2 regions of the Rothia sp. P13129 genome follow, and region 2 is predicted to be linked to the other one. Evidence: riboswitches for the same ligand, from Rfam matches in the RefSeq annotation. Region 2 holds a riboswitch; the other holds the start of a gene.

Region 1 (12,000 bases), on a different contig from region 2:
GATCTGCTGATAAACCCATACTTACTCAGCTGCTTTCCGTAGAAATTCGTCTCGTACAGTATCGTCATCTGCAGCAGCAAGGAACGTATCAAAAGCTTCTTGAGCCTGTTCAGAAAGATTCTGAGGAAGATGAATTTCTGGAATAACCATCAGGTGACCTGCTCCGGTTTTAGAGGGGAATCCGTAGCCTTTAGCACGAAGTTTCACACCGGAAGAAGAACCAGCAGCCAAACGGAGTTTAACAGTCTTACCAGAAGGGGTGGGGACGCTAAGAATAGTTCCTTGAACAGCTTCTTTAATGCTGATAGGAATATGAACAATCACATCATTGCCTTCACGCGTAAAGACGGGATGTTTACGAACCTTAACGACAACCGTCAAATCGCCAGCTCCGCCAGGACCGGGGTGTCCTTTACCGCGCAACTTAATTTTTTGTCCATCTTTAATACCAGCAGGAATACGAGCTTTAGCTTCAGAGCCATCTGGACGAATAACAGAAGCAGTCGTTCCTCGGTAAGCGTCGGCGAAGGAAATGGTGACACTTGTTTGCGCATCTTGTCCTTTGGGGGCAGGCTGAGAAAAGCCTCCAAACCCACCAGCAGAAGCGCCCCCAAAACCGCCGCCTCCGCCGAAAAGACCGCCTAATAAATCTTCGATGTTAACGTTGCTAGAGGTTGAAGAGCTACTGAAACCTCCGGGGAATCCAGAACCTCCGGGGAATCCTCCCCCACCAAAACCAGCGGCACCATACGTACGAATTTGGTCGTATTCTTCGCGGTGTTTCTTATCAGAAAGAACATCATACGCTTCAGATACTTCTTTAAATTTTTTCTCAGCTACAGTATCTCCAGAGTTTTGATCTGGATGATATTTACGTGCTAATTTTCGATATGCCTTTTTAATTTCAGCATCGCTCGCCTTCTCAGAGACGCCCAGCACCTTGTAGAAGTCTTGATGAAGCCAATTTTCACTAGCCATGTTTTGACGCCTCCTTTCAAAAGCGTTCCTTAAGTTCTCTTAAAAATCTATATAACAAGAGGCAGTTAATCCCTCTCTATCAGAGGCACATTCCTGCCATATCAGGTACGGTACAGAGGAGTAAATCCCCTAAGTGTAGTGCAGGCGGACCCGCCGATTCGAGCCCGCCTACACTTTTATCTATTTACATTGCTGCCGCAACAGCAACCTGTGCAGTTCGCACAATTCGATCATTCACACGATATCCATGGCGCAACACCATTGCTACATGGTCTTCTGGAATGTCTTCAGAAGGCTGCTGCAGAACAGCTTCGTGAACCTTCGGGTCGAACTTATCGCCGACAGCACCATAACGTTCCATGCCCTGCTTACCAAGAGTTTCCTCTAGCTTATTAGCAATGGCAGCAAACGGGCCTTCTTCAAGGTCACCATGCTGACGAGCTGCATCGATATCATCAATGACTGGTAGCAAAGCAGATACCACATCAGAGATAACAAACTGACGCAACTGTTCCTTCTCTTTTGCACTGCGGTTCTTGAAGTTCGTGAACTCTGCCTGTAACCGGCGTAAATCCTCGAGACGTTCAAGTGCCACTTGCTCAAAATCTTCAGCTACTTCTTCAGAGGCCTCAGCTTCTGCTGAAACGTCCTCAGGTAGAGGTTCTGTTCCAGCGTCTTCTTGTGGCTCTGGGTGTTCTGGTGCAGAAGGAGCGTTGAAGGCTTCTTCCAAAGGATCAGTGTTCTGAGAGTCGTTAGTATTCTCGGACATCACTTATTTCTTTTCGTTGTCGTCGTCGATGACTTCGGCGTCTACTACGTCGTCGTCAGCTTCAGCAGCACCTTCTTGAGTTGCTTCTGCCTGAGCTGCGGCGTAGATAGCTTCGCCAAGTTTGCTCTGGCTAGCCTGCAATTTCTCAAATGCAGACTTGACAGCGTCATCATCTTCACCTTCGAGAGCCTTCTTGAGTTCGTCGACATCTGCCTGAACTTCAGTCTTGACCTCTTCAGGGAGCTTATCGCCGTTGTCCTTGATGAGCTTCTCGATGGAGTATGCAGCAGTTTCTGCTTGGTTGCGGGTTTCTGCAGCCTCACGACGAGCCTTATCCTGTTCAGCGTGTGCTTCAGCGTCCTTAACCATGCGGTCGATGTCTTCCTTAGAGAGGGAAGATCCACCGGTAATGGTCATGGACTGTTCCTTGCCGGTGCCCTTATCCTTAGCGGATACGTGAACGATACCGTTTGCGTCGATATCGAAGGTCACTTCAATCTGAGGAACTCCACGAGGTGCAGGAGCAATACCAGTTAGCTCAAAGGTACCGAGGTTCTTGTTATCGCGAGTAAATTCGCGTTCACCTTGGAATACCTGAATAGAGACAGAAGGCTGGTTGTCTTCTGCAGTGGTGAAGGTTTCGCTACGCTTGGTAGGAATTGCGGTGTTACGTTCGATGAGTTTAGTCATCACACCACCTTTGGTTTCGATACCAAGAGATAGTGGAGTTACGTCGATGAGAAGAACGTCTTTGCGGTCACCCTTGAGCACGCCTGCCTGAATAGCAGCACCCATAGCAACAACCTCATCAGGGTTAACACCCTTGTTAGGTTCGCGACCACCGGTGAGTTCTTTAACAACTTCGCTTACTGCTGGCATACGGGTTGAACCGCCCACGAGGATAACGTGCGCAATGTCAGAAACGGATACACCAGCTTCTTTGATGACGTCATTGAAAGGCTTCTTGGTGCGTTCAATCAAATCAGCAGTCATGTCCTGGAACTTTGCGCGAGTGAGTTTCTCGTCCAAGTGGATAGGACCTTCTGGAGTGACAGAAAGATACTGCAAGGAGATATTGGTTGAAGTTGCGGAAGAAAGTTCTTTCTTTGCTTGTTCAGCTGCTTCACGAAGACGCTGAAGAGCAATCTTGTCTTTCGAGAGATCTGCACCGCTCTTGGATTTAACCTGTTCGAGCAGCCAATCCACGATGCGCTGATCCCAGTCGTCACCACCGAGTCGGTTATCGCCGGAGGTTGCACGCACCTGAATGGTGGAGAATCCGTCTTCGTCCTTGCCAACTTCAAGCAAGGAAACGTCGAAGGTACCGCCACCGAGGTCGAATACGAGGATGAGCTCGTCTTCTTTGCCCTTATCCAGACCGTAAGCTAGAGCAGCTGCGGTAGGCTCGTTGACGATTCGGAGAACGTTAAGTCCAGCGATTTCTCCTGCTTCTTTGGTTGCCTGACGTTCTGCGTCGTTGAAGTATGCAGGAACAGTGATGACAGCGTCGGTAACGGTGTCGTTGAGGTATGCTTCTGCGTCACCTTTGAGTTTCATCAAAGTGCGAGCTGAAATTTCTTGAGCGGTGTATTTTTTACCGTCGATGTCGGTTGTCCAGTCAGTTCCCATATGACGCTTTACAGAAGCGATGGTGCGATCGACGTTAGTAACTGCCTGACGCTTTGCGACGTCACCGACAAGAACTTCGCCATCTTTAGAGAAAGCGACGATAGAAGGTGTGGTACGTGCGCCCTCTGCGTTAGCGATAACGACAGGTTCGCCACCTTCAAGAACTGAAACGACTGAGTTTGTGGTACCGAGGTCAATGCCTACTGCACGTGACATATTATGCACTCCTTAGAGATAGATGTTGTTTTCTTAGGTATCTGGCTTTATTGAACACCGTGAACGGATTTTTCAATAAGCGCTTGTCTTAAGTTTCTCACTTCTGAGCCATTTGTCAATAGAGTTGAGTCTATTTAACTCAACTTTATTTATACAACTAACAATATTTTTATGGATATTCACCTCAGTACACCCGAAAAACACCCTAAAAACCGGCATTCTATAGAACAAACATTGCAAGCTGTTCGCTTTCAGCAATTAATCTTCGAGGTATCTTTACCCACCCACAAGCTCACTCTATAGAAAAGCCATATAAGAACCAGCGCCAACCATCACGTAACTATCAGAAATATGACACAACTACCTAGCGGACAAGCGTAAACACTTGTCCCTACAATTCTGTTCTTCCATATCTTCTCTACAAAAAACTGACATACGCTAGAGCAAGACCGGGCGCACCATCGCGCCACCTATCACAAAACATATGTTAGGAAGACAGCATGACTCACTCAGAATCACGCCGCATCGTTCTTAAAGGCGCAGCCCTAGCAATCCCTGCACTTGCTATCACGACAACCGCAGCGTTCTCCCATAGCACCGGCGCTGACGAAGAACACCACGGACACGGACACGGTGGAAGCACCGGAGACGGTAACCACCATCATGATGGACACGGTGGACACGGTGGACACGGACATGGCAATGGTGGACACGGGCATGGCAATGGTGGAAGCACCGGCGGACATGGTGGACATGGTGGACACGGCGGAACCACAAACCCCTCATACCCAACGCTACCTGCAGGATGCCCCGACGGAGCATGGCGCAAAGACATCCCTTGCGCATCCTTTATTGACCAATCCAACGGTGAAGGACGAGCATGGCACTGGGGACGCGAAGTCTCACTAGCTCTCTCCGCAGAAGATGCAGGACCTAACGGATACGACGTACAGTGCTATATCGTCCCCGTCAACAACGATTACAACCGCACCAACACCTACGGCAACGCAAGCGCACGCTTCCAGTCCATCACCACCGGATCAGGAAGTGCCCCAGGATTCTACGCCGGCAACTGGTCCGCCCCAGTTAATGCTTCTGGTGCAGTCATCCCCCACTCTTTCAACGGTTCTACCGGAAACCCCAATGGCTCCGACATCGTGCTACCTTCAGGATCCATCATGGTTCAAGCACAAAAACTACGGTTCTCCGGAAAAACCGGAATTGGACGCCTCAACCTTAACCTCAACAACCGTTGGTTCTCCTCCGGTAAAAGCTGGGTCAAAGCCATCTGGGTCATCCGCAACAACGATATGGGACACTGGCACGTACTCGACACCGTAGGATATGCAGGCCCCATCAACCGCCCTGCATACGACGGAAAGTTCTAAACTCCACCTCAGATAAAAAATCCTATGCGGTTTCTGTACTCCCCTCCCAAGGGGAGTACAGAAACCGCATTTTCTATCAGTTCTCCTACCCCACCATCTATTCACAAGAAAAGATAGGTAATATCTCCCCCACCATGAAAAGATAGAAACATGAATAAAATCTTGGTTGTCTGCACAGGAAACATCTGCCGTTCCCCCATGGGAGAATACCTCCTCAGAGAAAAAATCACATCACAACAACTCAACGTTGAAGTATCCTCATGCGGAATATCTTCCGAAGAATACGGAAACCCCATCGACCCAAGAGCACAAAAAGTCCTCAACGAACATGGAATCGACAGTAGTAAACACCGGGCCAAAACCTTCACACAAGAAGACTTTGACACATACCACCTCATTCTTGCCATGGACACCAACCATTACCAACGGTTGCAGCAACTCGCACGAAACCCCAAAGACCAAGAAAAAATACACCTCTGGCGCGAATACGACCCACAACTACGCAACACACCATTCGAAGAACGTGGCATCTATGACCCTTGGTACGGAACTCAAGAAGACTTCTATCACACCCAACGCATGATTGAAGACACCATCCCCGGAATTATCCACTACATCCAGACCCACTAAGAACGAGGAAAACTCAACGCCCATGAGCATACTGTGTATCGAAGAACAACAACTACTCGAAAAAATCCATCACAGCATCTGCCAACAAGGCGCCCCCAAAATCATTACCATTGACGGAAGAAGCGGAGCCGGGAAAACAACGTTCTCCCACCACCTCTGCACCTACCTCAACCAACATAACGTCCCATCCCACACCTTCACCCTCGAAAACCTCTACCAAGGATGGAACGGACTACAGGCAGGCATCAAGCAGTGGCATCGAAACCTCAACAACCTCAGCGACAACCCACAATCCCCCCTCATCTGGTTCGGGTGGAACTGGGATACACAACAACCCACAGGACCACACCTCACAACAATTGACCCACGCCAAACGCTCATCGTCGAGGGCGTCGGCGCCACACCACCTCACAACTACCAAGCACCCTTTAACGTCATCACATGCTGGCTCGACATGCCCTCACACCACCGCAAAGAACGAGCGCTCAACCGTGACGGAGAAACATACCGCCCCTATTGGAATACGTGGGCAGAACAAGAAAACCTCCAACTACCTGCACACCCAGCATCACATATTGACTATATTTTCTCGCCACCTGTATAAAACGACACCCCAAGAATAGGATGAAATTATGACAACAGTAGTAATGCTCAACCAGCAACATCCAGAGGGCGAACTCGTAGACCCCTCACGCCCACTTATCAGCATCGAAGATGAAGGACTCACCCGCGGAGACGGCGTCTTTGAAACGATGATTGCCGTCAACCGCAGCATCCGAAAATTTGACGCACACTTTGAACGGCTAACAAATTCTGCCCGAAAATTGCAGCTCCCTCTACCAGCAAAAGAGCACCTCACTCAAGCGCTTAAGACAGCCCTAGAAAATGCAGAACAGGCTCACACCACGACACTAGGTGAAGAACACACCGTCAAAATTATTATTTCTCGTGGTACCACAGCAAACGGCCCACACAGCTGGGTTACCGTTGCACCGACACCTCAAAATACCCTCGACCAAAGAACCCACGGCGTCAAAGCAATCACGCTGCCTCGCGGACATGATCCTGCTCAAGACACCGCATACCCGTGGCTACTTGCCGGCGCAAAAACTCTCTCGTACGCCATCAACATGGCCGTCCTACGATACGTACGAACCCAAGGAGCAGACGAAGCAATCTTCATCACCGATGACCGCCGTATTCTAGAAGGCGCAACCAGCTCTGTCATTGTGGCACAAACTATTAATGGGCAAAAAACCCTCCTCACCCCAGAACCAAACCACGGAATCCTCCCCGGCACTACCCAAGGAATGATTTTTGAGCAAGCACGCAAACACGGCTGGGAACTCAAATACCAAGAGCTTTACCCTCAGGATTTACTCGAATCTGAAGGTGTCTGGTTAGCTTCTTCCGTACGGCTTATCGCTCCTGTAACACACCTCAACGGAACAGCATTAGCAACGTCCCAACAGACCACTGAAGAATTCTTAGCATTCCTTGCAGAAGAGTAACACGCAACCTTAAAAACTACTGCCAGATAAAAGTTAAGGTACCGGCTCCTAAAGCACCTAAAACACCTGCCAGAACCGTCAGCACAACACCCACCGTAAACCATACGTCTACGAGACTGTACTGCGGTATACGAGCCCAAGTGCGAGTTGAAGCAGACCCAAAACCGCGGGCCTCCATCGTTATAGATAAGCGTGTACCACGACGAATAGCCTGAACTAACAAGGCGAAGCTCTGACCACAAAACGTTTTAACACGTTGCCACAACGTATCTTCTGATCCAAGACCGCGAGCGCGTCGAGCCTGCCCTAGTGTATTCCATTCGCTCAACAACAACCCGACAAGACGTAAAGCAACCAATGCTCCGAGCACAAAACGAACCGGCAATTTTGCGCTCTGCGCCAAAGAATCAGCAATGTCCGTTGGGTCGGTTGTGAGCATGAGCATCATCCCAGGAAGAACCATTGCCAAGCCACGAATAGTCAGAACAATACCTGTCACAAGAGAACCAGTGCTCATCGACAAAAATCCCATGTCAAAAAGCATCGTCCCTGTCTTCTCCACCAAAAGAGCAGTCGACCAGCCCGATAGTAGAACACCAAACAATACAGGCCAAAGTTGACCCAAAAGACGCACAGGGTTCAACCCCAAGGCCCATAAACCCACTAACTCGATACAAAAGATGATGGTGATACTCACCCAATCTTTGAGCAGAATAAGGATAATTGTCAGAAGCAAAGTGAGCGCAACTTTAACACCTGCATTAACGCTTCCAAGAATCCCTTCTTTTTCTGCGGTAGACGCAAAAATATCAAAACTCATCAACGTTCTTCTTCCCCGTGATAGTCTGATTCCGCGATAAGCCTTAGCTGTATTCCTCCTAAAGCACGCACAAAATCATCATCGTGAGTTACTGAAACGACTGCTGTGCCCTGTTCCAAGAGTTCTTGAATCAAAAGCACCAATTCCTTCCACGTATGAGCGTCTTGCCCAAAAGTAGGTTCGTCAAGAATGAGGACCTGAGGTGCTGTTGCCAATGCGGTTGCTACAGAAAGACGGCGCTTCTCACCCCCAGAAAGGGTGAACGGGTTTGCTCCTTCAAGATGACGCAAACGTAAACGTTCAGATAACGCGTCAATACGGTGTTTAAGAGCTTGTTCGTCGACAGGTTCTTGACGAAGCCGCGCAAGTTGTCGTGGCCCAAATTCAAGTTCTTCACGTACCGTAGCAGTTAAAAACTGTTGCTCAGGTTCTTGAAAGACTAGACCAATACGCGAAGCAATATCACGAGAACGCCACTGCGTCATATCAGGTGAAGGCTCCTTATACTGCCGTGACGGTGAAGGAGCAGCTTCTTCTAAAAATGCTGACGTTGCTACAATCTCCCCAGAAACAGGGTAGAGTAACCCAGCTAAGGTCAAAGCAAAAGTAGATTTTCCGGCACCATTACAGCCAAGAACACTTGTATGTTCACCAGCTCGGATAGAAGCATTAATCCCTGAAGAAACAATAGGCGCATCAAAAATATACGGTTCAGAACAATTCTTAAGGGCCTTTCGTCGTTTACGTCGCTCTCGTGCAGAAGGATAATGACGAGTTACTGCCACATTACGAGCACAAATTAGCTCTGCCCCAGCCTGTTGCGTTGAAGGAAGAACCTCTGGTGTGTAGTCAGGAACCCATACCCCCGCAGAAATAAGCTCTTCCCTCGCTTCTGCAAGAACCTCAGTAGGTGAACCATCATGAGTAACACGTCCGCCTGCGCCAAGAACAATAATTCTGTCCATATGCTCAGCCCATACACCAACACGATGTTCAATAACGACAAGGGTTGCTCCCGTATGTTTTTGTGCGCGTATTACGGCATCACGAACATCTTCAACACCAGCAGGATCAAGATTTGCTGTTGGTTCATCTAAGAAAATACCACCGGGATGCATCGCAAGGATGCCCGCCAACCCTAGTCGTTGTTTTTGTCCGCCAGATAGGGCACTCGTCGGATGTGATAAGTCAAACTTCTCTAAGCCAACATCTGCTAGAGCGCGTTTAACACGTTCCCATATTTGTTCATGCGGCACACCTAAATTTTCGGGCCCGAAAGCAACATCATCTCCTATACGAGATAGCACGATAGATGACTCTGGGTCCTGTTGCATGAGTCCTACTGCGCCGTGAGCATCTTCAGCAGGTATACCATCGATGGTGATAGTGCCCTGTTGAGATTGGCCATCATCGTCGTGTAATAGCCCGCCCATGGCGTGCAGAAGGGTTGATTTGCCTGCGCCAGAAGAACCCAAAAGAAGCACTTTTTGTCCAGGTTCAATGGTCAGGTTTACAGATTCTAGAGTAGGTTTTTCTCGTCCTGCGTAATGCCAACCAAACTCACGTACACTAATACGAACGCCACGCACCGGCTGAGAGTCAGCAGGCGGTGGCGTTATGGAAGATGTTGTATCCACGGTTAGGCGCGTGCTCGTTTCGACCGTCCAGAAGCCAAGGACGACAAGACACCCGTTTGTGCTAGTGCTTTCATTAAGAACCACGAAAGAACCCCAGCAAGCAATGCCCCAGAAATCGTTCCGCATGCCGTGTAAACCAGCATCTTTGCAAAAGAAAGCTCATTTGCGTAGTAGATGATAATTTCTGAGACGCCCATACCGAAGCCAGATACTGCGCCGGCAAGAGCTGCGACCATAATATTCCACTGGCGGTAAAGGAATACCGCAAAAATAAGTTCTGCGCCAAGACCCTGAACTAGACCAGAAATAATAACGGACAGACCAAAATGTGTGCCAAGGATACCCTCAATAATGGCGCCAAGAAGTTCACAATATAGTGCTGCACCAGGTTTACGGATAACAATTCCACCCAGCACACCAGCAATCAACCAGCCACCGCCAATAAGAGGCATATATTCTGGTACCGTTGCAAAAATCGTTTTTGCCAGCGGATAAATCGCAACAGACCAGAACCAGAAAATGAGTCCGCATGCTACAGACAGGACAGAGGCGATAACGATATCGTTAACTCGCCACGCTAAAGAAGATTTCTTAGCCATTGTAAATTTTCCTTCCCGAATACAGGAAGGGGAACGTTACACTAAGTGAACGTTTGAGAGAACTCGACTTCCTAAACGCCGGTACTAACCGGATCAGGTTCGAGGGTCTGCTTTCGCACTCTCAGCACCCTACGGTGCTCCCCTGTCGCTTCTATACGTATATGTTTATACGGCTTTATTGTCAAAGCCTTGTTCAGTATAGTTTGTTCACTACGTTCAATTCCACCCTCCAGAGAAGTTATGACAATATCTGCAGTTTCCACGCTTTCTTAGAGAATTATTCGTGAGTAGTAATACGCTGTTGGGCTTCTCCTGTTATAGGATTGCTAAGGATACTCATCAACGATGGAGAAAAACATGAACCCCATTAATCTTGTAGGAACCGCAGCTTCTCTTGCCGGCATCACCGTGGCAAACAAAGCGCTCTCTGCAACATGGAAAAAAGTAACCGGAAATGAACCACCCGCAAGCAACCCCGACGATGATGAGCGTTGGCGAGACATCATTCTATGGTCACTTCTGACCGGTCTTGTTGGCACCGTTATCAAAGTCAGCATCACCCGTAAAACTAATGAGGTCAAAGCAAAACGCAAAAATGATCCCATCGGACAAAACGAAGTCTAAGAACATCACCTCTTAGAAAACCTCATCCTCGTGTAGACGGCAACAGTCATCTTGTTGCCGTCTACGCTTCTTTAAACCCCATAAACTTACCGCTCATCAGCACTAACAAATCCTTTGAAGATAAGCCCACTGTAAGTGAACCTTAGACAGTGCACATAGTTCTGGTAAAAAGTACACAAATTTCTTCACTTTATCTTTGTTTCTGCGGGTATTTCACACCATTACCCATGCTCAATAGATACTCTTATCCTTATGAGCAAACACGCCAAAGAGCAGAACGAATCTGCACCATTAGGGACCCGCGGCACCATCACAGCCTGGGCATTATGGGACGCCGGTGGCGCTTCCTTCAATGCGGTCATGACAACATTCGTCTTCACCGTCTACCTCACCAGCAAAGCATTCGGCGACCCTAAAGACGCCTCCGAAATGCTCTCCACAGGCCTCGCCATTGCAGGGCTACTCATCGCGTTACTTGCCCCCGTCACAGGGCAACGCGCAGATGCATCAGGTCAACGCACCCTATGGTTAGCAGTCAACACGTTCCTCACAGCCGTGCTCATGGCACTTTGCTTCTTCACGTTCCCTGAACCACAATGGCTTCTCTACGGTGTAACGCTCATCTGCGCAGCAAACGTCATGAATGAGTTTGCCATCGTCAACTACAACGCGCTACTGCCAGAACTATCAACGCCCTCAACGGTTGGAAAAATTAGTGGTATCGGATGGTCTGCAGGCTACTTCGGCGGAATCATCGCCTTAGGAATCGTCCTCTTCGCGTTCGTGGGGCTTGGCTCAGACACCGGTTTCTTAGGTATCTCACCCGATAACTCTTTGAATATTCGTGCAGTTGCCATCTTCTCAGCAGTATGGTCCATCGTGCTTAGCACACCGCTTGTTATTGCGCTCTACCGTCACGACCGTCGTCACCCGAAAAAACCAGTAGCACCCAAAGTTGGGCTCATAGATTCCTACAAAAAACTCTGGGCAACGTTAAAAGCCCTCTACAAAGACTCACCTAAAACCCTCGCATTCCTCTTTGCTTCAGCAATTTTCCGTGACGGGTTTACCGGTATTTTCACCTTCGGCGGTATCGTCGCCGCAGGTACTTTTGGGTTTAGCACCACAGAAATCATCATCTTCGCTATCGCAGGTAACGTTGTTGCCGGTATCGGTGCACTTCTCGGCGGTAAATTTGA
Region 2 (12,000 bases):
TTCGTTCTTCACGACGAATCATAAATTCTTGCTGTTTACGGTGACGGAATCCTTTAGGACGAATAACCGCAACGTCTTCGCCCGCTTGTTCTTTTTCTGCAGCTCTGCGGTCTCTGTCTTCTTGTACGAGTTTTGCCATCGCAAAGGTAAGCTGACGTAGACCCTCGTGTGATGCCGTAGAAATCTCAAATACTTCGTAACCACGCTCTTCAAACTCAGGACGCACAAAATCAGCTAGTTCACGAGCTTCAGGTACATCAATTTTGTTGAGCACAATAATTTGAGGACGTTCATGCAAAGGAACTGTCACACCAGCGGTAGGATCAACTTCATAGTTTTCAAGTTCACCGCGAATAATGTCGAAGTCAGAGATGGGGTCACGCCCCGGTTCCAAGGTGGCACAGTCAATGACGTGGACGAGAGCAGAAGAACGTTCAACATGGCGTAGGAAACGGTGTCCTAGCCCTTTACCATCTGAAGCGCCTTCGATAAGACCGGGAACGTCTGCTACCGTGTACCGCACGTCACCGGCTTGTACTACGCCCAAATTGGGAATCAAAGTAGTGAAAGGGTAGTCAGCAATTTTAGGACGTGCAGCAGAGATGGCTGCAATCAGAGAAGATTTTCCGGCAGAGGGGAATCCTACGAGGGCAATATCTGCAATTGATTTCAGTTCAAGAACAATATCGCGTTCTTCACCGGGGATACCTAATAGAGCGAAGCCTGGTGCTTTACGTTTTGCAGATGCTAAGGCAGCATTTCCCAGTCCGCCTTGTCCTCCACGGGCAGCAATAAACTCATCACCAATATGTAATAAGTCTGCAAGAACATTGCCGTCTTTATCTTTGACGACGGTTCCTTCAGGTACTGATAGTACGAGATTTTCCCCGTTGAAACCATGGTGCATATCTCCACGTCCAATATCTCCATGAGGGGCACGCTGGTGTGGGGTGTGATGATATTCCAATAAGGTGGTGGATTGCCCGTCAACGGTGAGAATGACGTCTCCGCCGTTACCGCCGTTACCGCCGTTCGGTCCGCCTAATGGTTTGAATTTCTCGCGACGAACAGATACGCAACCGTTGCCACCATGGCCACCAGATACATGCAGTACAACGCGGTCAACAAATTCTGCCACGAAAAAATTCTCCTTATTTCTTTGAGCGGCTATTTCTTATATATTTCATCGGTTGGGGAAATAGTCTCTCGGTATTGGACGCTATACCTCTAAAGGTTAATAGCTTACTATATGCAAAAGAGGGCAAACACAAGCTGTGCATGCCCTCTTTTATTCATTCCGTAATAGTTAAGATTACTCAGCTACTTCGAGAATGTTGACAACTTTACGGCCCTTACGGGTACCGAACTCAACCTGACCTGCTGCCAAAGCAAACAGAGTGTCATCTCCGCCGCGGCCAACATTGTTGCCGGGGTGGAAATGGGTGCCACGCTGGCGGACGATAATTTCGCCTGCATTGACGGTTTGACCGCCATAGCGCTTAACACCGAGGTACTGGGGGTTAGAGTCACGGCCGTTGCGGGTGGAGCTTGCGCCCTTCTTATGTGCCATCTGTGCCTACCTTAGGTAAAAGATTATGTGAAAATCCGGGACGTTCTGAACTTACGCGTTAATCGCAGTGATTTTAACGGTAGTAAGCTCTGCGCGGAAGCCCTGACGCTTCTTATAACCGGTCTTATTCTTGTACTTCTGAATAACGATTTTAGGACCGCGAAGGTCTTCAATCTTTTCAGCAGTTACCTTGGCGGAAGCCAGGGTCTTTGCATCTGCAGTGACCTTGTCCCCATCTACCAGCAGCAGTACAGGTAGCTCAATGGTGCTACCGGGCTCGCCAGCGACGCGGTCAAGGGTAACGAGGTCTCCTACGGAAACCTTTTCCTGGCGGCCGCCAGCGCGGACAATCGCGTATGCCACTTGGGAACTCACTTCTCTCGACGTCTTTATATTGAACAATTTTTCGAAAGAGCGCAGATCCTGGTACCAAAACATGTAGTGCAACAAGACTCTGAGAAGATTTCTCGTTGAATCTTGAGCTTTCTAAGGATTCGCGCTCATCGAGCTATATCTAGTAGTTTCCTACCAGTGGTAGCTATCTTAGGCTCGAACGTGTAAAACGAACTTAAGAAGCACCGAAAGACAAGACTACGACAACTACCCCCGCAAGGGCAAGTGACACGCCGAAATTGGTTCTTCAAAGAAACGAAGCTCTAGCCAACAAGCTCTCAAAAAGGCGTTTTTCATGGAAATCAGCTCGCCATCCGACACTATTCTAGCTATTTTATTGACGAAGTTCACAGCCTGATGGGCTGATGTTTGAAACTCTTCTGAAGAATACGCCTCAAGCCATTCACCATAGGGGTGCTCCCCCGCATACTCTTGATAGGCAGAGTATAGGTTTTTTCCAATCTCAGCGTATAACCAATAACACGGGAGAACAGCAGCGGCACCCACACCATAACTTTCCATGGTGCGCGCTAAAAGAAAACCAGTATAGGCCTCTGTCGTCGTACTGGGTATCCCCGTAACATACGCAGAATCCCTAAAACGACTCACCCACCGGCGATGCAACTCAGATTCAACCTCAACAGCTTCAACTGCACCGTGAGCAAAGAACATCCGTGACTCAGTGTCCGTTGCACGAATACTAACCTGCCCTAGAGCACGAGAATATTCTTTAAGATATAAACCATCTTGGTCTAAATAATAGATAAAAGCATCCTGAGGTAGAGAGCCGTCACCAAGACCTTCAACAAAAGGGCAGCTGTTAACCTGTTCTCTGATAGAGGTACTCAATTCCCAGGCGTATTCAGAGAAGCTCTCACGCAAACGCACCATGTCAAGGTCTTGAGCCTGTAGCAAATATTTATCGACATCGCTAACTCGTGCACTTTGTTCAGATATCACAGAATGAACATGATAAAAATGATCAATCGGCCCGTTCCCGCCACCAACCTCAAGTCTTTGACCGTTGTTAATAGCTCCCGTAATCCACCGTTTAACGCGTTCTAGAGAAGTCTGCCAGCACCCTGTACGCGCAAGCTCAGTCGCTAAAGCAGCAGAAAAAGAACACCCCGTACCATGTGTGGTACGAACCTGTGCACGTTCAGAAGAACCAACCCATACTGGTTCACTATGACCTGGCATCATCAGCGCATCAGAAGTTCTCTCCCCTGAACAATGTCCACCTTTAACAAGAACCGCGACTTTATAACAATCAGCTAGACGCTGCCCCTGCTCACATAAAACTGACCATTGTTCAGTAGATTCTTCACCTAGCAGAACAGCCATCTCATGAGCGTTAGGGGTGATGACATCAGCATAAGGAAATAATGAAGAAAGCTCTGCTACCGAGTCTTCTTCAGCTAAAGAATCTCCACTTGTAGCAACCATAACAGGGTCTAGAACCACAACGGGAGGACGATATTTTTGCAACCATGAACGCACAGCAGCAATGACGTCAGAAGTGCCTAACATGCCAATTTTGACAGCGTCAATATCGATATCAGAGCTGAGTGCCTCTAATTGTTGAGATAAGAACTGTGCCGGAGGAAAAAAAGCCTGTTGCACACCACGAGTGTTTTGAGCAGTCAAAGCAGTAATAGCGCTCAACCCGTACCCGCCATGCGCTGCAATAGATTTCAAGTCGGCTTGGATTCCCGCACCACCACCAGAATCAGACCCCGCGATGGTCAGCACTCTCGGATATTCGCGTGTTTGAATAGAAAGTTGATGCGGTGTTAAAGTGTCGCCCATAAAATCGACATCCCTTCGCTTGTACTAACAAGAGCAGGTTCTGCGGGTTTTTCTCAGCTCTCAATAGAAAGCACCCCGTGTCCTGATATTCATGCACCTATGGTAGAAGTGCTTAAACTAGCCTAGGAAAAATAGACTCTGACGGCTAGAGTTTTCAGCAAAGACAGCGATTATGACTCTTCTTTACAGCAAAACAAAAGATGGTGTGCTCTGTATAGAACACACCATCTTTTATCACACCGCGGAGACGATGAGATTATCGTCCTTCACGTTTAATCTGGTCGGCAGAAACCCCAACACCGAGCATGACCGTATGCTCCTCATGTTCTGAGGTTGTTGGTACTTCTGCAACAGAAGCAACAATACTTTTAGCAGCTTGTCCTTCTGAAAGTTCTTGACGCTGCACCTCAGAACCCACACCAGTGCTCACTGCTCGACGCGAACGACGTTTACGAGGTGCTGGTGTATGCTCAGGAGCCTGCTCGGGAGTGGTTACTTCCTGAACAGTTTTTTCTTCGATACTCTGCTGACGTCCAGGTTGTGCAACACCAGTTACGAGAGACTGCTGGGCTTCTTGTTCTTTAGAGATGTCAGAAACGCTCACCGCTACCGAAGAACCAGCAGACGAGACCGGTGCAGATGCCCGACGAGAACGACGACGCTTGACGGGAGTCTCCTCTTTCTGAGATGAGTCTTGCTCATCTTTACGTTGGACATCTCGACCAGCTTTTTGCGCTGCTCTCGCTCGAGCTTCTCCAGCTCGAATCGCCGCTAAACGTTCAGAGTTCTGAGTGAATCGAGAAGAAAGATTTTCATCATATTCCTGTTCAGCAGTGTCCTCAGAAACAGAGCTCTGTCTTTCTTTAGAATCAAAGATTTGTTCTAAAGATTCTAAAGTAAACGAAGAATCTTCAGTTGACGATTCTTGTTCCTCTACCTGCTCATGAGCATGAGGAAGTTCAACAACTTCACCACCAATAGTAAGTACTAGCTCTGATGAGGAGTCTTCTGCCTGCTCAACATTCTTCACGTCTACATCACGACGTGATGGTTTACGACGCTTTCGCTTACGAGAGCTCTTAGACTCTGTAACGTCCTCAGAAGCTTCATGCTCGTGCGTTGCAGCAGCGATAGACGCAACGGCAGCGCGACGAGACTCTTCACGATGATCGTGTTCGAGGTTGGACTCTTCTGCAGGGGCCTCAGCATGAGATTCACGAATACGTGCTGATTTCTGATGACGAGCACGGCGACGATCTTCACGATCAGTACGCTCATAACGGTGGATATAATCTGAAGCACCGCCAGAACGTCCTTTAAGAGGTTGGTCATGAACAAGTAGTCCACGTCCAGAGCAGTTCTCGCAGGCTTCGGAGAACACTTCAAGTAACCCAGTTCCCATACGTTTACGTGTCATCTGAACCAGACCCAAAGATGTCACTTCAGCAACTTGGTGTTTGGTACGGTCACGGCCAAGGCACTCTACCAGACGACGCAAAACCAATTCACGGTTTGATTCTAGAACCATGTCGATGAAGTCAATGACGATGATTCCGCCGATATCACGCAAACGTAGCTGACGAACAATCTCTTCAGCTGCTTCAAGGTTATTTTTTGTAACGGTTTCTTCGAGGTTTCCGCCAGAGCCGATGAACTTTCCGGTGTTAACGTCAACAACCGTCATCGCTTCGGTACGGTCAATGACCAAAGAACCGCCAGAAGGTAAGAAAACTTTACGATCGAGAGCTTTATGAAGTTGTTCTTCAATACGGTAGTGCTCAAAAACGTCTTCTTCGTTATCCCAGCGTTGTAGACGGTCCACAAGGTCTGGTGCCATGTAGGTTAAGTACGCTTCAATAGAGTCCCATGCGGAGTCTCCCTGTACAACCATGGCGCTGAAGTCTTCGTTAAAGACATCACGAACAGTCTTAATGGTGAGGTCTGGTTCTTGATACAGCATTTCAGGAGCCAGAGTCTTAGGCGCTTCAGCAAGCTTCTTGATGTCTTCCCATTGGGCGCGTAGACGGTTGATATCGTGGGTGAGCTCATCTTCAGAAGCTCCCTCCGCTGCAGTTCGGACGATTACGCCGGCACCTTCAGGGAGTTTATCCTTGAGAATTTTCTTAAGACGAGCGCGTTCGGTGTCCGGTAGTTTACGGGAAATGCCGGTCATAGAGCCGCCAGGAACGTACACCAAGAAACGTCCTGGTAACGATACCTGACTTGTTAGGCGAGCGCCCTTATGGCCTACAGGGTCTTTCGTAACTTGTACGAGTACGGAGTCGCCTGATTTGAGGGCGTTTTCAATTTTTCGTGGAGTACCTTCTAATCCGGAGACATCCCAGTTAACTTCGCCGGCGTAGAGCACTGCGTTTCGTCCACGTCCGATGTCGATGAAGGCTGCTTCCATGGAAGGAAGAACATTCTGAACCTTACCAAGGTAGACGTTACCGATGAGAGAATCTTGTTGAGTTTTTGAGACAAAGTGCTCTGCTAGTACGCCGTCTTCGAGAACACCAATTTGGATTCTGTCGTCTTTTTGTCGAACAATCATCTGTCGTTCAACAGATTCACGGCGTGCGAGGAATTCTGCTTCGGTGATGCCGCGCTGACGGCGCCCTGAATGGCGTGATTCACGGCGACGAATTTTCTTAGCTTCAAGACGGGTAGAGCCACGTACTCCGGTGACACGGTTTGTAGTGTGTGAGTCTGATAGGCGTGGGGTGCGTACCTTGGTGACGGTATTTTCTGGATCGCCCTCGGTGCCACCTTCAATTTCGATGTCTTGTTCTCCGCGGCGACGGCGGCGACGGCGACGTGAGGTGACTTCGTCATCGTCAAGAGTGATTTCTGCGAGTCGGCGTTGACGGCGTTCTGCTTCGAGTGCTTCGCGGCGAGCTTCACGTTCTGCACGAGCTTTTTCAGCGATTTCTTCAAGGTTTGGTGAGAAGAATAAGAGGTTTGAGGTTGAAGCTGCAGCGGTAAGGTTTTTGAGTTCTTCTGCGAGAATTTCTTTTTGTGTTTTAGGCTGAGGTTTTTCTTCTGGCTCAGGTTCTGTTTCAGAAGAATCTTCTTCAGGGGTCTTAGCAGGTTCTGAGCTGTTTTCGTCCTCAGTCTCGTGATTTTCCGTTTCAGTTTCTGAGGTCTCTTCTACTGTTGAAGTCTCTTCTGTTTCCGGTGTTAACGAGTTGTCTTCTGGGGTGGTTTGTGATGATGGTGAATCCGCTTCGGTTTCGTTCACCTCAACATCATGTTTGATGTTTTCACTCATAGTATGTACGTTCTCCTGCATAAGGAACTAACCGCATTTAGCTCTTACGCTTCAGGTGAGAAAATCTCACAAAAGCTTATTCTTGCTCGGCTCGTTTCAAACGCTATAGCAACGCTATTGTTCGTTGTCTGATACAAGTTCTAGCGTGTTGTTTCTTTACCTTAGAACACGTCTGAAGGCATATTGCAGGTTTTCACGCGATGAGCTGAGCCAGTAGTTTCCCCGAGTCTGTGCGTTACGCACTGAACTTTTATTGCGCTATGTCTCATCTGATTAACGCGGTGTCGGTACCACCTACTGGATAGCTACTTCTGTATGCGGGCAGAAGACTACCAATGTTCATTCTCTCATATACTTCCTAAAATCGGTGCCCTTAAAGCATTCTTTCGAGAAAAGAAAAGCCAATACTTAGCTTCACACAGTAGGATAGTTAACGTTTTGTACCCCGTGTGGAGAATCCCATGACCTATACTCCAGAAGAAAAACTCATCGACGACGGCCCCATAACAATGAGCGACGCAGAGCAGGCAAGTTTTGACCGTCGCCTTGCCTTTTTGGTGCTTGTTGCTGGTGCTATTGCTTTCGTGTCTTCGTGCATGCTTGTTTTTGAACGTCTACAAATTTATATTGACGCTTCGCATGTTTCTTCATGTGATGTTAATGCCTTGCTCAATTGTGGTACGGTCATGCGCACCCCCTATGCTGAGGCTTTTGGGTTTCCTAATCCGTTTATTGGGTTAGTAGGTTATGCCATTGTTCTGACGATTAGCACCGCTATTTTGGCTGGTGCTCGTTTTAGTCGCTGGTATTGGTTAGCAATGAACATCGGGCATTTGTTAGCAACGGTCTTCGTTTTTTGGCTCTGGTATAACACCACGTTCAAAATCAATGCTTTGTGTCTTTTCTGTATGTTTGTGTGGGTTACCCAAATCATTATGATGGGGAAGATTACTGCACGAAATATTATTGCGGGAATTATACCGGCGCCTTTTCACCTGCGTGAGACGGTAGCTGGGTGGTCATGGTTTGCTATTGTTTTAGTTTTTGTTCTCATCTTCGGAATTATCTTTATCCGATTCTCCGACATCATTCTCGGGATGTTCTAAAACTTCTTGATCAACACCGACAGACAAGAGCGGGTGGGGAGAACCAAATTTTGGTTCTCCCCACCCGCTCTTAGGTGTTAGCACAATACTGATTTAGGAATTAAACCAGATAGCAATCTCGCGTTCTGCAGATGCTACGGAGTCTGAGCCGTGAATGAGGTTCTGTTGCACGGAGGTGCTCCATGCGCGTCCATAATCTCCACGAATCGTTCCGGCAGGGGCACTGACGGGGTTAGACGGTCCCATGATAGTTCGAATAGCTTCTACGACGTCCTCACCTTCAAAGACCGCTGCTACCACTGGGCCAGAGAGCATGAACTCTAAAAGCGCTGGGTAAAACGGTTTTTCAAGGTGTTCACTATAGTGCTGCGCCAAAAGACTTTCAGTGGGCGTGATCATTTTCATCTGAGCTAGAGTGTATCCTTTTCGCTCAATACGATGAAGAATCTCCCCCACTAATTGACGTTTGACACCGTCAGGTTTAATCAGAATCAGAGTACGTTCGCTCATGAACGGAACCTTCCTTGTGAAGCAACATCTTGCACCTAGTGTAACAGGGGTTACAGGTTTTTCTGTTGTTTCTCCCATTCAAGCTGTTCACGTTCACGCTCTTTATTCTCGCGGTCAAGACGTTCACCGGTACGTACCGCATACCAATACGCAGCCGTAAAGCACAACCCGATGAACACTAATGACGGTAACGCCACACCAGCAAGAATCAATAAACCTTGCAAGGCCCACCCAAAGGTATAGCCCCATGGTTTACGCAAAAATGCTGGCGCAGCTAAAAACGCACCAATTAAGGCAAGCCCTAACACCCAAATCATGATTTTATAGAGGAGAGGGCTATTGAAATTCAATCCAAAAATTGCCAATGTTGCAAAGAACGCTACAAAAGCCTCCAATGTTAGCACGGTAGAAGAAAACATCACCTTGATAGAGCTTGGTTTCTTCACCTGCCCTGGGCGCCACTGACGCTGAGCCTTCGTCAAACGAACCATTATGCTCCTTCCCCATCAGGCAACCACGAAGAACGCACTTGCCCAATGACCGTAATGGAACCAGTAATCAGGATGGCTGAAGCGTGTTCTTCATGTTCTAGGCTCTGATCGACAGCAGCACTCAAAGCATCGTCAAGACGCTCATAGGTCTGAAGATCGAACTCTGAAAGCCCAGCATCAAGAGCCATATCTTTAAGAGTGTCTACGTCAATGGCCCGAGCAGAGTCAGATGCAGTGAGGTATAGCTTCGTCTGAAAATCAGCAGAATCAAAGTATTCTTCACGAATTGTTTCAAAGATGCCCACGGCATCCTTCTCCCCCAAAACACCAATCACGATGCCCAAAGAACCGACAGCAAAAGATTCTTTAAAAGCGTGGGCAGAAGCCCGAATACCGTGAGGGTTATGGGCGGCATCAAGAATAATTGTCGGAGCAGTCTTGAGAACTTCTAAACGTCCGGGAGAAGTTAATTCCTCCCATCCTTGTCGAATCAGCTCAACGTTGAGAGGCTTTTCCGCCCCTCCTAAAAATGCTTCAACCGCAGCGATAGCTACCGCAGCATTTTGACTTTGGTGTTCCCCAAAGAGAGGAACAGGAACATCAGTATAGGTATCCGCTAATCCACGAATATCGACCATCTGACCGCCAACACCTGGACGACGGTCAAGAACACCGAATTCAACACCCTCAAAACGATACCCAGCAGAAACTGCTTGCGCCCGTTCTAAGAGAACCTGAGCAGCTTCTGGGTCTTGCACAGCGCTAATGAGCATCCCATGCTCTTTGATGATCCCTGATTTTTCAGCAGCAATCTCAGCTAATGTTTGCCCCAAAATATCAGTATGGTCATAGGAGATAGGTGTTACAACAGAAACTTGAGCTTGCGCAACATTCGTAGCATCCCACACTCCACCAATACCAACTTCAAGAACAACAACGTCTACTGGCTCATCAGCAAAAATGGCGAAGGCAAGAATCGTAAGTGCCTCAAAATAGGTGATACGAGGCTCACCAGCAGCACTCAACTGTGCATCCACTATATCCAGATAAGGACGAATCTCTTGCCAGATGCACACGAACGTCTCATCAGATACCGGATGCCCATCAATACTGATACGCTCTGTTACTTTACTCAGATGCGGGCTAGTGTACCGCCCTGTTCGTAAATCATGAGCCATCAATAAACGCTCAATCATACGTGCTGTTGAGGTTTTACCGTTCGTACCGGTGATATGAATAACGGGAGCCGCCTGATGAGGCGCACCCAAAATATCTAAAGCGTCCTGAACCGCATTAAGCCTCGGTGCCATCGCATTTTCAGGGGCACGAGAGAGTAACTCTTGATAAACGCCCTCAACGCCGTAGGTATCTTCAGCAGAAGTATCTACGGCGTTTGAGGTGTTCAACAAGGATTGAGAATCCATGTTTTCTGACAAAATTAGGCCTTCTTCACAGTAATAGAAAGTTCTGAAGCGTCCTGATAGTGTACCGAAGTTGCAAGAGTCTCACCAGCAACGAGCTGTTCAAAACCTTGCACAGCTTGACGAATCTGCTCAGGTGCAGCGACCGTCAACTCAATACGGTCAGAGACAACCAACTGAGCGTCTTTACGAGCCTGCTGAATTGCGCGAATCACGTCACGAGCGATTCCTTCTGCTTCAAGCTCTGCCGTCAACTGAGTATCAAGGACTAAGAACCCTCCACCAGGAAGAACAGAAACTGCCTGATGAGCCTGTCCAGCAGATTCATCAACGGTAGTTTGCAGTTCGTACTCATGAGGTTCCAGAGCAATAGAACCTCCAGCAACACTCACTGTGCCGTCTTCGGCAACAGACCAGTCTCCGGTCTTTGTCGCTTTGATAGCTTGCTGAACATTTTTTCCAAGACGAGGTCCAGCCGCGCGTGCGTTAACCTTTAGCTGCTGTGAAATACCAAAATCTGCAGGCTTCACATCGGCAGCATCAAGAAGCTGTACCTTTTTCAGGTTAAGTTCATCAGCAATAATATTCTCGTATACCCCAGACAACGCCGCACCATGAGCAACAGCAACAGTAAGAGAGCTCAAAGGTTGACGCACACGTAGTTTATGGGTTTTACGAAGAGACGAACCTGCAGAGCAAATCGAACGAGTTGTCTCCATCAGAGCAATGAGGTCGCTCTCGTCAGTAAATGATTCAACATCTGGCCAGTCAGTAAGGTGCACAGAACGCTCACCGGTTAGACCGCGGTAAATTTCTTCGCTCACAAGAGGAAGTAAAGGAGCTGCTACTTTTACAACGGTCGTCAACGCTGTGTAGAGCACGTCGAAAGCAACGGTATCTTCTTCAAAGAAACGTTCACGAGAACGACGCACATACCAGTTGGTTAAGGTGTCTGTGTAATGACGTAACGCTTCTGTTGCACCGCTGACGTCGTAGGAGTCCATGGCTTCAGTTACGGCAGTGATGAGTTCACGCGTTTTGCCGAGGATAAAACGGTCCATCACGTGCTCAGAGGTGTAACGTAGTTGAGCTTGGTATCCGGCACCTTGGTGAGCGGCGTTCGTATATAGAGCAAAGAAATGATAGACGTTCCATAACGGAAGCATCACTTGACGGACACCTTCACGGATTCCTTCTTCTGTCACGATGAGGTTTCCGCCACGCAAAATAGGTGAAGAAACTAGGAACCAGCGCATTGCGTCAGAACCATCACGGTCAAGAACTTCAGAGACATCAGGATAGTTCCGTAGAGACTTCGACATTTTCTGGCCATCGGAGCCAAGTACAATGCCGTGCGAGATGACGTTTGTAAAGGCGGGACGGTCAAAGAGTGCAGTAGCAAGGATGTGAAGGGTGTAGAACCATCCGC

What was found. A riboswitch is a leader RNA that binds a small molecule or an ion and turns the genes downstream of it on or off. The one in region 2 is predicted to bind thiamine pyrophosphate.
Region 1: it holds a riboswitch for thiamine pyrophosphate, as region 2 does, so the genes downstream of both, ACN081_RS08120 (ECF transporter S component) here and ACN081_RS06410 (bifunctional hydroxymethylpyrimidine kinase/phosphomethylpyrimidine kinase) in region 2, are expected to answer to the same signal.

Annotation. Positions count from the first base shown of each region.
Region 1 covers NZ_JBLXYA010000012.1:23,541-35,540, forward strand. Annotated here, with positions in the region: gene ACN081_RS08070 (heat shock protein transcriptional repressor HspR) at 1-19, opposite strand, end outside; gene ACN081_RS08075 (DnaJ C-terminal domain-containing protein) at 22-978, opposite strand; gene ACN081_RS08080 (nucleotide exchange factor GrpE) at 1,163-1,747, opposite strand; gene dnaK (molecular chaperone DnaK) at 1,751-3,592, opposite strand; gene ACN081_RS08090 (hypothetical protein) at 4,093-4,980, shown strand; gene ACN081_RS08095 (low molecular weight protein-tyrosine-phosphatase) at 5,131-5,610, shown strand; gene ACN081_RS08100 (tRNA (adenosine(37)-N6)-threonylcarbamoyltransferase complex ATPase subunit type 1 TsaE) at 5,633-6,214, shown strand; gene ACN081_RS08105 (aminodeoxychorismate lyase) at 6,243-7,121, shown strand; gene ACN081_RS08110 (energy-coupling factor transporter transmembrane component T family protein) at 7,138-7,941, opposite strand; gene ACN081_RS08115 (ABC transporter ATP-binding protein) at 7,941-9,578, opposite strand; gene ACN081_RS08120 (ECF transporter S component) at 9,581-10,177, opposite strand; TPP riboswitch at 10,229-10,331, opposite strand; gene ACN081_RS08125 (DUF4235 domain-containing protein) at 10,523-10,801, shown strand; gene ACN081_RS08130 (MFS transporter) at 11,054-12,000, shown strand, end outside.
Region 2 covers NZ_JBLXYA010000008.1:19,133-31,132, reverse strand. Annotated here, with positions in the region: gene obgE (GTPase ObgE) at 1-1,138, opposite strand, end outside; gene rpmA (50S ribosomal protein L27) at 1,313-1,570, opposite strand; gene rplU (50S ribosomal protein L21) at 1,622-1,933, opposite strand; gene ACN081_RS06410 (bifunctional hydroxymethylpyrimidine kinase/phosphomethylpyrimidine kinase) at 2,171-3,772, opposite strand; TPP riboswitch at 3,766-3,860, opposite strand; gene ACN081_RS06405 (Rne/Rng family ribonuclease) at 4,029-7,043, opposite strand; gene ACN081_RS06400 (vitamin K epoxide reductase family protein) at 7,505-8,149, shown strand; gene ndk (nucleoside-diphosphate kinase) at 8,243-8,659, opposite strand; gene ACN081_RS06390 (DUF4233 domain-containing protein) at 8,710-9,150, opposite strand; gene ACN081_RS06385 (bifunctional folylpolyglutamate synthase/dihydrofolate synthase) at 9,150-10,586, opposite strand; gene ileS (isoleucine--tRNA ligase) at 10,589-12,000, opposite strand, start outside.